3 regions of the Sphingobacterium thalpophilum genome follow, and region 1 is predicted to be linked to each of the others. Evidence: riboswitches for the same ligand, from Rfam matches in the RefSeq annotation. Region 1 holds a riboswitch; each other region holds the start of a gene.

Region 1 (3,282 bases):
ATATTACTAAATAATATTTTAAACGAAGCCGCTCTAAATAACCCGACAAATACAACAAAATACTCGACCGCACTTTTTAAAGGTGATATCGGTGCTGCGCCAGGGAAATTAACAATCTATTTTCCCAATAAAAAGGCGATAATCGCAGATAATATGGGCTATCTGTTACTACCTATGCTGGCACTACTTTTCTTGTTGGTGGGTTGTTTTGCTTATACACTGATTATCATCTTCAGACAAAAGAAAGTTTCGGAAATGAAAACAGATTTCATCAACAACATGACGCATGAGTTTAAAACACCTGTTGCAACAATTATGATTGCCAGCGAGTCACTTAAAGATCCAGACATCAATGCCGACCATAAGCGCGTTCAGAAATTGGCTAATATCATCTACGACGAAAATGTTAGACTCGGAAATCACATCGAACGTGTGCTTGACCTAGCCCGATTGGAAAAGGAAACATTAAAGTTAGACCAGGTGGATGTGCATATTAATGATCTTGTTTCTGCAGTAACGGACAGCATGCAGCTACGCATGCAGAATATTGGTGGGAAATTCAGTATAGATCTCGCAGCGACCAAGGATATTGTCGTCGGTGATGAGTTACATTTTTCGAATGTATTTTACAATTTATTGGATAATGCCATCAAGTACAGCAAAGGAGATTTACATGTCAACATCAATTCAAAAAATGTTGGTGATACCATTGTTATCACCATTGCCGACAACGGTATTGGGATGAGTCGGGATCACCTGCAAAAGATTTTCGACCAGTTCTACCGTATTCCAACTGGAAATGTTCATAATGTCAAAGGATTTGGTCTTGGCTTAAGTTATGTACAGGACATCCTGAGAAGGCTGAACGGAAAAATTACAGTTAAAAGTGAAAAAGATAAGGGCACGACCTTTGAAGTAATTTTGCCTATTAAAAAATAAAACGTTCCTTTTTTGTATATTTCCTCTTTAAAAAATTTCAAAGGTTGAGGAAAGCTGATTTATCAGCATCAAGGGACATTGGTGAAAATTAATATAATCATTATGCAAAAGATATTATTAGCAGAAGATGATCCTAATTTGGGGGATCTTTTAAAAGACTATCTCGAATTAAAGGGAAAATTTGACGTCACATTATGCACGGATGGAGATGAAGCGATTTCTCAATTCAAAAAAAATAACTACGACCTCTGTATTTTCGATGTCATGATGCCAAAAAAGGACGGATTTACAGTGGGGCGTGAAATCAGAAAAACAAACAATACTGTTCCTATTATCTTTGCCACAGCAAAGGGGATGATGGAAGATAAAACCGAAGCCTTTGAATTAGGGGGAGATGATTATATCACAAAACCTTTTCGAGTAGAGGAATTATTGCTCCGCATCAATGCTTTGCTGAAACGCAGTGTTCGAGACAAAGAAGAGGAAGTGGTTGCCGATAAATTTGAAATTGGCGATTATTTCTTTGATTATACAAGTCAGCAAATTTCTTACAAAGGACAGATGCAAAAACTATCCACTAAAGAAGCGGAACTACTGCGCTTGCTTTGTTTAAAGAAAAATGATGTGCTGACCCGGGAAGAAGCTTTATTAAAAATTTGGCATGATGACAACTACTTTACGGGTAGAAGTATGGATGTATTTCTCAGTAAACTTCGTAAATATCTAAAAGAAGATAGTAAAGTTGAAATTGTCAATGTGCACGGAAAAGGTTACAAACTTTTGGTGAGCTAAAAGAATGGGGAATGAGAAACAGTCATTCCCCATTTTTTATGCTACACAGCGTATTGAAACATGACATACACTAAATCACGGATGAAAAGAAAAGAACAAAACAATTTTATCCTTAGTAGAATATAAAAAATTGACGCACTTTTATAAAAAATTTGCATTTCAAAAAGAAATGTTCTAACTTAGCGTCGCTTATAGAGAAAGGCAGAGGGAATAGACCCGATGAAGCCTTAGCAACCTGTCCCTTGACAAGGTGCTAAATTCTACCCTACTTGATATGGGAATGATAAGCCGAAGTCACCGAATTCTAGTGTGTCCTTCTCTCTCTAGCAAGAAATATAGTTGAAAAAGAAATATTAAAAACATTCATTATGTTATTGACTAACAATTTAGGTTACCCTCGTGTGGGCGCGTTCCGCGAATTGAAAAAAGCCAATGAGGCCTATTGGGCTAAAAAATCTTCTGTTGAGGAATTATTGGACACAGCAAAAAAAATTCGTGAAGGCAATTGGAAAACACAAAAAGATGCTGGAATAGATTTGATCCCTTCCAATGATTTCTCTTTTTACGATCAAGTATTGGATTTAACCCTTACTGTTGGTGCAATTCCTGCTCGTTACCATTCTTTATTGAATAAAGTAGACAACAATTACAGCTTAGATCTATATTTTGCCATGGCGCGTGGTTTCCAACAAGAAGGAATCGACGTGACTGCAATGGAAATGACCAAGTGGTTGGATACCAACTACCACTATATGGTGCCAGAATTCACAAAAGATCAAGAATTCAAATTGACGTCCGAAAAATTCTTAAATGAATATAACGAAGCAAAATCATTGGGCATCGATACTAAACCAGTTCTATTAGGTCCTATCACTTACCTTTTGATCGGTAAAGAAAAAGAAGCTGGCTTCGACCGCATCGATTTATTGGATAAACTTGTTCCAGTATATGAGCAAATATTAGCTAAACTAGCTGAGGCCGGTGCGCAATATGTTCAGATTGACGAGCCTTTCTTAGCATTGGATTTAGATGCTAAAGTAAAAGCTTTATATCAACCTACTTTCGAAAAATTAGCTGCAGCAGCAAAAAATATCAAATTAATCGCGACGACTTACTTCGAAGCTTTAAAAGACAACGAAGATATCGCAGTTAACCTACCTATCCATGCTTTACATTTGGATTTGGTACGCGGTGAAAACCAATTGGATACGGTACTAGCTAAAGTTCCTGCTTCATTAACATTATCTTTGGGTATTGTTGAAGGCCGTAACATCTGGAAAAATGATTACGAAAAATCATTGGTTAAAATCAAACAAGCTGTTGATGCATTAGGAAAAGACCGTGTATGGGTAGCTCCTTCTTCATCATTGTTGCACGTTCCTTTCGACTTAGACAATGAACACAATGAGCAATCGCTACCAGCTGAAGTAAAAAACTGGTTAGCATTTGCTAAACAAAAATTAGCTGAGGTAAAAGACTTAGCCGTATTAGCAGAAGGTGAAGTTGATGCTGAAACAGCAAAACGCTTCGAAGCGAACAAAGCTGCCGCTG
Region 2 (3,282 bases), 1.9 Mb from region 1:
AAGACTGCTCGATGTATTTACTGTTCTGTAGCGCTTTGTCGATCATGTCTTTCAGGGACATGCGCAAAGAATCGAGGGCGAAGGTGTCCGAAATAACGCATACTAACAATCCCATGGTTAGTATGCCTTTTGCCCAATAGGGAGGAAAAAAGTTCACGTGTGCTATGTAATTTTTTTACGTAGCAAACTTAGACACTTATTGGAACTTGGATTTCTTCACAAACGCCAATATGTTACGAAAAAAAGACATTTTTTCATCAATTCAAACAAAAAGACCAATATCTGCCAAGAAGTCCTTACAATATCCTTTTTTACAGCACATAAAAAAGGCCTTTCAAATCGTGATTTGAAAGGCCTTTCTCGATGGTATAATAATAGATTATCCGTATAAGGAATCTTCTATTGCATTCCACAGCTGGATTCTTTTTTGTAGCGCAATTTTACTGATCTCTTTCATTTCCGTCCATTTAACCTCATCGTCCTTGGCAAGATCTGTGATCATCTGCATCGCCAACGGTCCATGCTCGTCGCCGTCAAGATCAATATGGCGTTGAAAATAATAAATAAAGCTATCCAGATTGGCTGTAGGAAAGTTTGTTTTAATTTCTTCCAAAATAGAGGTAAACATTCCCGGAATAAGGTCTTCACGTCCGAATGTAAATGCAGCAGCAATTTTATGCACCTCGCCCTCAGCAATCACTTCGAATGTAAAATTCAAAAAGTCTTTGATCCGCTTGTCCAATGTGGTTGTTGCAATGACATCGAATATGTTGCTCGATTTTTTGGCTTGAGCAATAAATTTGTTGACCAGATGAAGGTCGGCACCCATGGCACCCATGGCGTCCAGATACATCTCAAAGTGGCTCAAACGGCGGCCATCAATGTATTCATCCGACTCCTCAGCCAAGACAATTTCGTTGATTAGATAGCGTGTTGATGGATGCTCACTCGCAAACCAAGGTAAAGTCGTACAGGTCAATTTAATCTGTAAAGCTTTTAGTAAAGACATAAAATCCCATACAGCGTACACATGCCCTTCTGTAAAAGAACGTAGATTCTTGATCGTTTTGATCTTACGATACAAAGGGTGTTGCAATAATACCTCGCGTTCGGCAGCAATGTATTCGTTAATTTCCGCAATTCTATTCATGGCGCAAAAGTATTGTCTTATCTCTGTTTTTAAAAGTATTTTCGATGAGATTACAGTAACATGATAAATTTTTCGCCCAGCTATCCGCTTCATAACCAAATCACAGCCAACAACGCGCCTCGCCTTTGACCTCCCTATTCCTGTTGTTAGCGCTCATTTACCCTTAAAAACAAAAATATTTTTTATTATAAAAAATAATCTACTATATTTGTAGAGTATTCAGAATTGCATGATGCAATACCAACCGAGTGGAGGCACCGCGGTGGTAAATTAATACGGGTTTCGACCAAAATAAACGTCACAGAACGATTATTTTCCCAACAAGATCTGGATACAGTTTATGGTTTAATCCTTTAAATTTTTAAATTGTATGGCTACTACAACAAATCTTTACCAACACTTACTGGAAAAATTCAGTTATTACTCAACAGATGAACTGATCCAGCTCAACAATGACACGATTTTAGGACAAGGCTGGGGTTCAGCCAAGGCAACCTTTAGAACAGCTTTGATCAGTACGTTCTCCAAAAGAGGATTGGATCTTTCCAACATCATTTCCAAGGAAGACGGTTTTACCTCGGTGAAGCATGTTCCTGTACGCTTGGAACAGAATGTCCTGATTCCTTTACAATAATCTTTATCGGCAAAAAAAGGTAGGCCTAGCCTACCCTTTTGTCAATGAGTGATGATATTTTAAGGTATGATTGAGTGAATGTGCGGTCTGCCGGGCATCGTCCTGATAGGACGATAAATCTTGGCAGGCTCTGATATCTGCTACATCCACCTTGTTTCTTACTTTGCTGATGACCTGATTTAATTCCGATTTCCAGTTGCCCGGATCGCCAAAATCGTCCACCCAATTTTTGTTGATAAACCTTTTATAGTTCAAAAGCAAAATATACAATTCCTCACCACTGCCGGCGCGATTGATTGACGTGCGCCAGTTCTCTAATTTTTCTTTAAAACTCATAACCAGCAATATACAAAAAAATATTTGGATTCCAAAATAGTTGCATTTGAAACGGATAAGGATAACGAGAAATAAAATGATAAAATGATTAAACCTTCGGTGAATTATCTTGGTCATAAAGGAGGGATTCAATATAAATATCATATTATAAAACAGATACATTATGGCCTTTATCCACTTAAAAAATATGCTTGTTATTTCCTTTGCATTGCTATGTATATTGGAGAAAAGTATTGCTCAACAAGGTCGTCACAATAAAAGATCTACGTCTCAGACGACGTTTCGACATGACAGAGAAAACGATTATGTCAACATAGGCAACCGGATCTTCTACAGGGATAAGATGGTCGAAGGTGTCGATGCACGATCTTTCAAAGACCTTGGCAATGCTTATGCAATAGACAACTGGAATGCCTATTATCGTGGCGTTAAGATTAAAGATGTATCGCCACATTCTTTCCAATCACTTGGTTGGGGATATGCCAAAGATAGTTGGAATGCCTATTATCGTGGCGTTAAGATTAAAGATGTCTCTGCGCCCAGCTTTAAAATACTGGATGAAGGATATGCCAAAGACAGTTGGAATGTCTATTATAGAGGCAATCGACTAAAAGATGTATCCGACCAAAGCTTTGTTCTTCTCGGCGATGGATACAGCAAAGATAGCTGGAAAGTCTATTATTTTGGTCAGGAGATAAAAGATGCAACTGCTTTTACATTTAAATATCTGGGCAAAGGTTATGCGAAGGATAGCTGGAATGAATATTATAGAGGAAAAAAATTAGAATAGAAAATAGACCACGGGATTATTCTATTGAATAATTCCAATTTCCTAATACTTTCGGTATCTCCCAGGATTCGGCTTTGGTCTTGTAATTATTAAAGTGACCTTTTTCCCAAGTGGTAATATGGTAACCTTTACAGAACTTACAATAATAAGCCCTTTTGCAGGCATCTTTACCCATCCTGTGTTTGATACGTTTACCATCCAGTTTGTTTCTCATCCGGGATCTGAACTTAAAGTGAAGCATTGCCCATTGCGCCTCAATTAAAGAAGGAAATCCAACTTTACCAGTAGCTCGGCATTTCCAGGTATTGTCCCTTACTTTTTCCATAATCTATCTATTAAAGTTTACCTAATATATTTTATTGCTCTTTTTCT
Region 3 (3,282 bases), 2.7 Mb from region 1:
TGTTCCAAAAAGACCTGACCACCAATCCAGTACATCTGCATTGGCCGTTAGTGCATGGCAAACCCAGATCACATTACTGCGATCAGCGTTGGGTTTGCCAAATGTTTCATAACTGATTTGTAAATCAGTAAGCTCTCTTCCATTTTCAAATACAAAAGGCTCCGGGTGCAGATAAATATGCTTACTCATTTTACGTTTAAGTTTAAGCCGAAAAAATCTGATTATTTAATTTTATCAAAAGCTTGTTGTAAATCAGCTTTGATGTCATCAATATGTTCTATTCCTACAGAAAGACGTAATAAACCTTTGAATACTCCAGCATTGGCTTGATCTTCATCACTCAATTGTTGGTGAGTAGTCGCTGCTGGATGGATAATCAATGACTTTGTATCACCGACGTTGGCCAGGTGACTGATCAATTCTAAGCTGTCGATAAAGCTATTGGCCTTTTGTGCTGCGTCACCTTTGAGCTGGAAAGAAAGCACTGCACCATAGCCATTTTTAAGGTATTTTTGTGCGTTAGCGAAGCTCGGAGAGCTTTTTAAGCCCGGATAGTTTACTTTTTCTACCTGTGGATGCGCCTCAAGCCATTTAGCTACCTCTAAAGTGTTGTCTACATGGCGTTGCACCCGTAAAGACAGGGTTTCAAGCCCTTGTAATAATAAGAATGAATTGAAAGGAGAGAGTGCTGGCCCGAAATCCCGAAGCCCTTCCACACGTGCCCGAATGGCAAATTGAATATTTCCAAACGGTCCGCCTTCACCGAAAACTTCGGAAAAAACTAAGCCATGATAGCCTTCAGATGGTTCGGAAAATTGAGGGTATTTTCCATTGCCCCAATTGTAGTTTCCGCCGTCGACGATGACACCACCAATGCTTGTACCATGTCCACCGATCCATTTAGTAGCCGATTCAACCACCACATTCGCACCATACTCCAAAGGTTTAAATAAATATCCCCCAGCTCCAAAAGTATTATCGACGATTAACGGTAAGTCATATTTTTTTGCTACTGCAGCAATTTTCTCAAAGTCTGGAATATTGAAACTTGGGTTTCCAATTGTTTCAACATAGATGGCCTTTGTTTTATCATCAATGAGGGCTTCAATTTTATCTGCCTCGGCGTCCGTTGCAAATCGAGCTTCGATGCCCAGACGTTTAAAAGAAACTTTAAACTGGTTGAATGTACCGCCGTATAAGTTGGATCCGGCAACAAAATTGTCACCACTTTCCAAGATATTATTTAATGCAATAAACTGTGCCGCCTGGCCAGATGCAACAGCAACAGCCGCGACTCCACCTTCAAGTGCCGCAATACGTTGTTCGAAAACATCCGTGGTAGGATTCATAATCCGTGTATAAATATTGCCGAACTGCTTTAATGCAAATAAGTTTGCGCCGTGTTCGGCATTTTCAAATACAAAAGATGTTGTTTGATATATAGGAACTGCTCTAGATCCCGTAGTAGGGTCAGCGACTTGGCCAGCGTGAACCTGAAGAGTTTCGAATTTTAAATTTTTGTTTGAAGACATAATATATCAGATTTTAAGGGTTCAAAAAGAAATTGCTAAGTAAAAAGAGAAGCATACACACCTCCTTGAAGGGTCTGTTAAATCTTTATCCAAGAAAAAGGAAATGATTCTTAACAAGCGTGGAAGTGCATATGCGTACGCATTCGCATCAATACAGTTGTATGATGGCTTACACTTTCGCTTATCGTGCGGCTCACTTGTGTTGAACCTGAATTTTTAATGGACTTCAGTAGTTTAATAATCATTGTCTTATGTTATTTATATGCTCCAAAACGATATTGTTTTGGACAGGAATTGGCACCTTTTCAAACAAATTGAAGGTTGCCAGTGGGTCATTGAGCCAGTCTCTCGCCACTTCTTTATAAATCAAGACCTACTGATTAAGGGAGGTGTTGATTAGAAATCTTCTTTCGAAGACGATACAAATATAAACTCTTTTTTTATTAAAGCAAAAGAAAAGCTGTTTTTTAGTTAAAGGAATTTTGAATAACATACCGATCGGATCGCATATTGTCCGATGAAACTTGATAAGTAACTGCCAATCGGGTATTATGATTTCTTTAAGTTGATCCGTTCTGCAATTTGATTTAAATCTGTTAAAAGAGGTTTAAGTGCATCAATTCTACTATGGATATCATACGTCAGGTGGTGATTCGTCTTTTTGTTTAACGATAGCGAAAGACCCACCAAATGGGAGTTGACCTGATAAGAGAGTGCCTGAAAATGGTGGATATGTGACCAATCCATCCATTTGTGTTCGGGTTCTTTTTTCATTTGATTGATAGCGTCTGAAAATAGCGCCATGGCAGTCTGCGCTTTTTTTCTAGCCAGTCGTATATCAAACGAACTTTGTCTCTCGTCCGACAGACGGTTATTGATGATCTGGAAATAATGTTCGTTGTAAAGGGATACTTCTTTTGCCAGCTGAACCATGCCTGTGCTCTGGCGTACGGGGATCAAGAAATAACCTGCTATAGCCAAGAATGCTCCAATGAGTGTGAAAAGTATTCGGCTGCCTAAAATGAGATTGATATTGCCTTCAAACAAATTGAGCGCAATTACAATTCCCAAGGTAATAAAGATGACACTGACCATATAATTAGATCGATTGAATAAAAAGAATCCGAAAAGACCTAATGCAGCTATGGTAAGAAGAGCCGGGAGAAAATGAATAGCAATTAAGCAGAATATGCCAACGATTATACCCGAGAATGTGCCTACAATACGCTCTATATTACGCTTTTTTGTCATTGAAAATGCTGGTCTGGCAACAATAGCGATCGTCAGTAAGATCCAATAGGTATATTTAAAATCCAAAAATAAAATACCGATCAATGCGCCTGTTCCAAAAAGAAGAGCCATCCGAACGGCAAATCGAAAAAGCGGGTTATTCAGATGGAGTTTACTTTTTAGATCAGCAAGATTGCGCAAAGGTCGATTGATAAATTGTTGGTACTCACTGCTGTCAATCTTATCCTGGATTTCCTGATTTTGATAAAAAGCCACCTGAATTCGGTTGAGCACTTCAATAATTGCTTCGATGTTGCTTATGATCGAACATAATATACTTTTTGCTTGACCGGCCTGCTCTTCTTGAATTTCTTTTAAATCCTGTAAGAGGGCATTAATTTTAAAGTTATTGTGATATAATTGATGTGCATACCGAAACCTCTTGTTAGGTTGTGAAAAGCTATCAATTTCTAAAGCTAATAATTTGATTGTTTGACGGATTAAAGGGAGGCTGCCCGTG

The links. Region 1 has a riboswitch for S-adenosylmethionine ahead of metE (5-methyltetrahydropteroyltriglutamate--homocysteine S-methyltransferase). Riboswitches for the same ligand answer to the same signal wherever they lie in the genome.
Region 2: another riboswitch for S-adenosylmethionine. It lies ahead of AACH28_RS22115 (5-oxoprolinase); the one in region 1 lies ahead of metE (5-methyltetrahydropteroyltriglutamate--homocysteine S-methyltransferase).
Region 3: another riboswitch for S-adenosylmethionine. It lies ahead of AACH28_RS00280 (O-acetylhomoserine aminocarboxypropyltransferase/cysteine synthase family protein); the one in region 1 lies ahead of metE (5-methyltetrahydropteroyltriglutamate--homocysteine S-methyltransferase).

The regions. Positions count from the first base shown of each region.
Region 1 covers NZ_CP151087.1:3,070,994-3,074,275, forward strand. Annotated here, with positions in the region: gene AACH28_RS13620 (HAMP domain-containing sensor histidine kinase) at 1-939, shown strand, start outside; gene AACH28_RS13625 (response regulator transcription factor) at 1,042-1,731, shown strand; SAM riboswitch class I at 1,918-2,021, shown strand; gene metE (5-methyltetrahydropteroyltriglutamate--homocysteine S-methyltransferase) at 2,100-3,282, shown strand, end outside.
Region 2 covers NZ_CP151087.1:5,005,233-5,008,514, reverse strand. Annotated here, with positions in the region: gene AACH28_RS22125 (TolC family protein) at 1-157, opposite strand, end outside; gene AACH28_RS22120 (DUF3050 domain-containing protein) at 380-1,150, opposite strand; SAM-I-IV-variant riboswitch at 1,361-1,454, shown strand; gene AACH28_RS22115 (5-oxoprolinase) at 1,521-1,784, shown strand; gene AACH28_RS22110 (hypothetical protein) at 1,815-2,120, opposite strand; gene AACH28_RS22105 (DKNYY domain-containing protein) at 2,284-2,910, shown strand; gene AACH28_RS22100 (hypothetical protein) at 2,927-3,235, opposite strand; gene AACH28_RS22095 (hypothetical protein) at 3,267-3,282, opposite strand, start outside.
Region 3 covers NZ_CP151087.1:60,484-63,765, forward strand. Annotated here, with positions in the region: gene metX (homoserine O-acetyltransferase) at 1-189, opposite strand, end outside; gene AACH28_RS00280 (O-acetylhomoserine aminocarboxypropyltransferase/cysteine synthase family protein) at 222-1,532, opposite strand; SAM riboswitch class I at 1,788-1,900, opposite strand; gene AACH28_RS00285 (FUSC family membrane protein) at 2,082-3,282, opposite strand, start outside.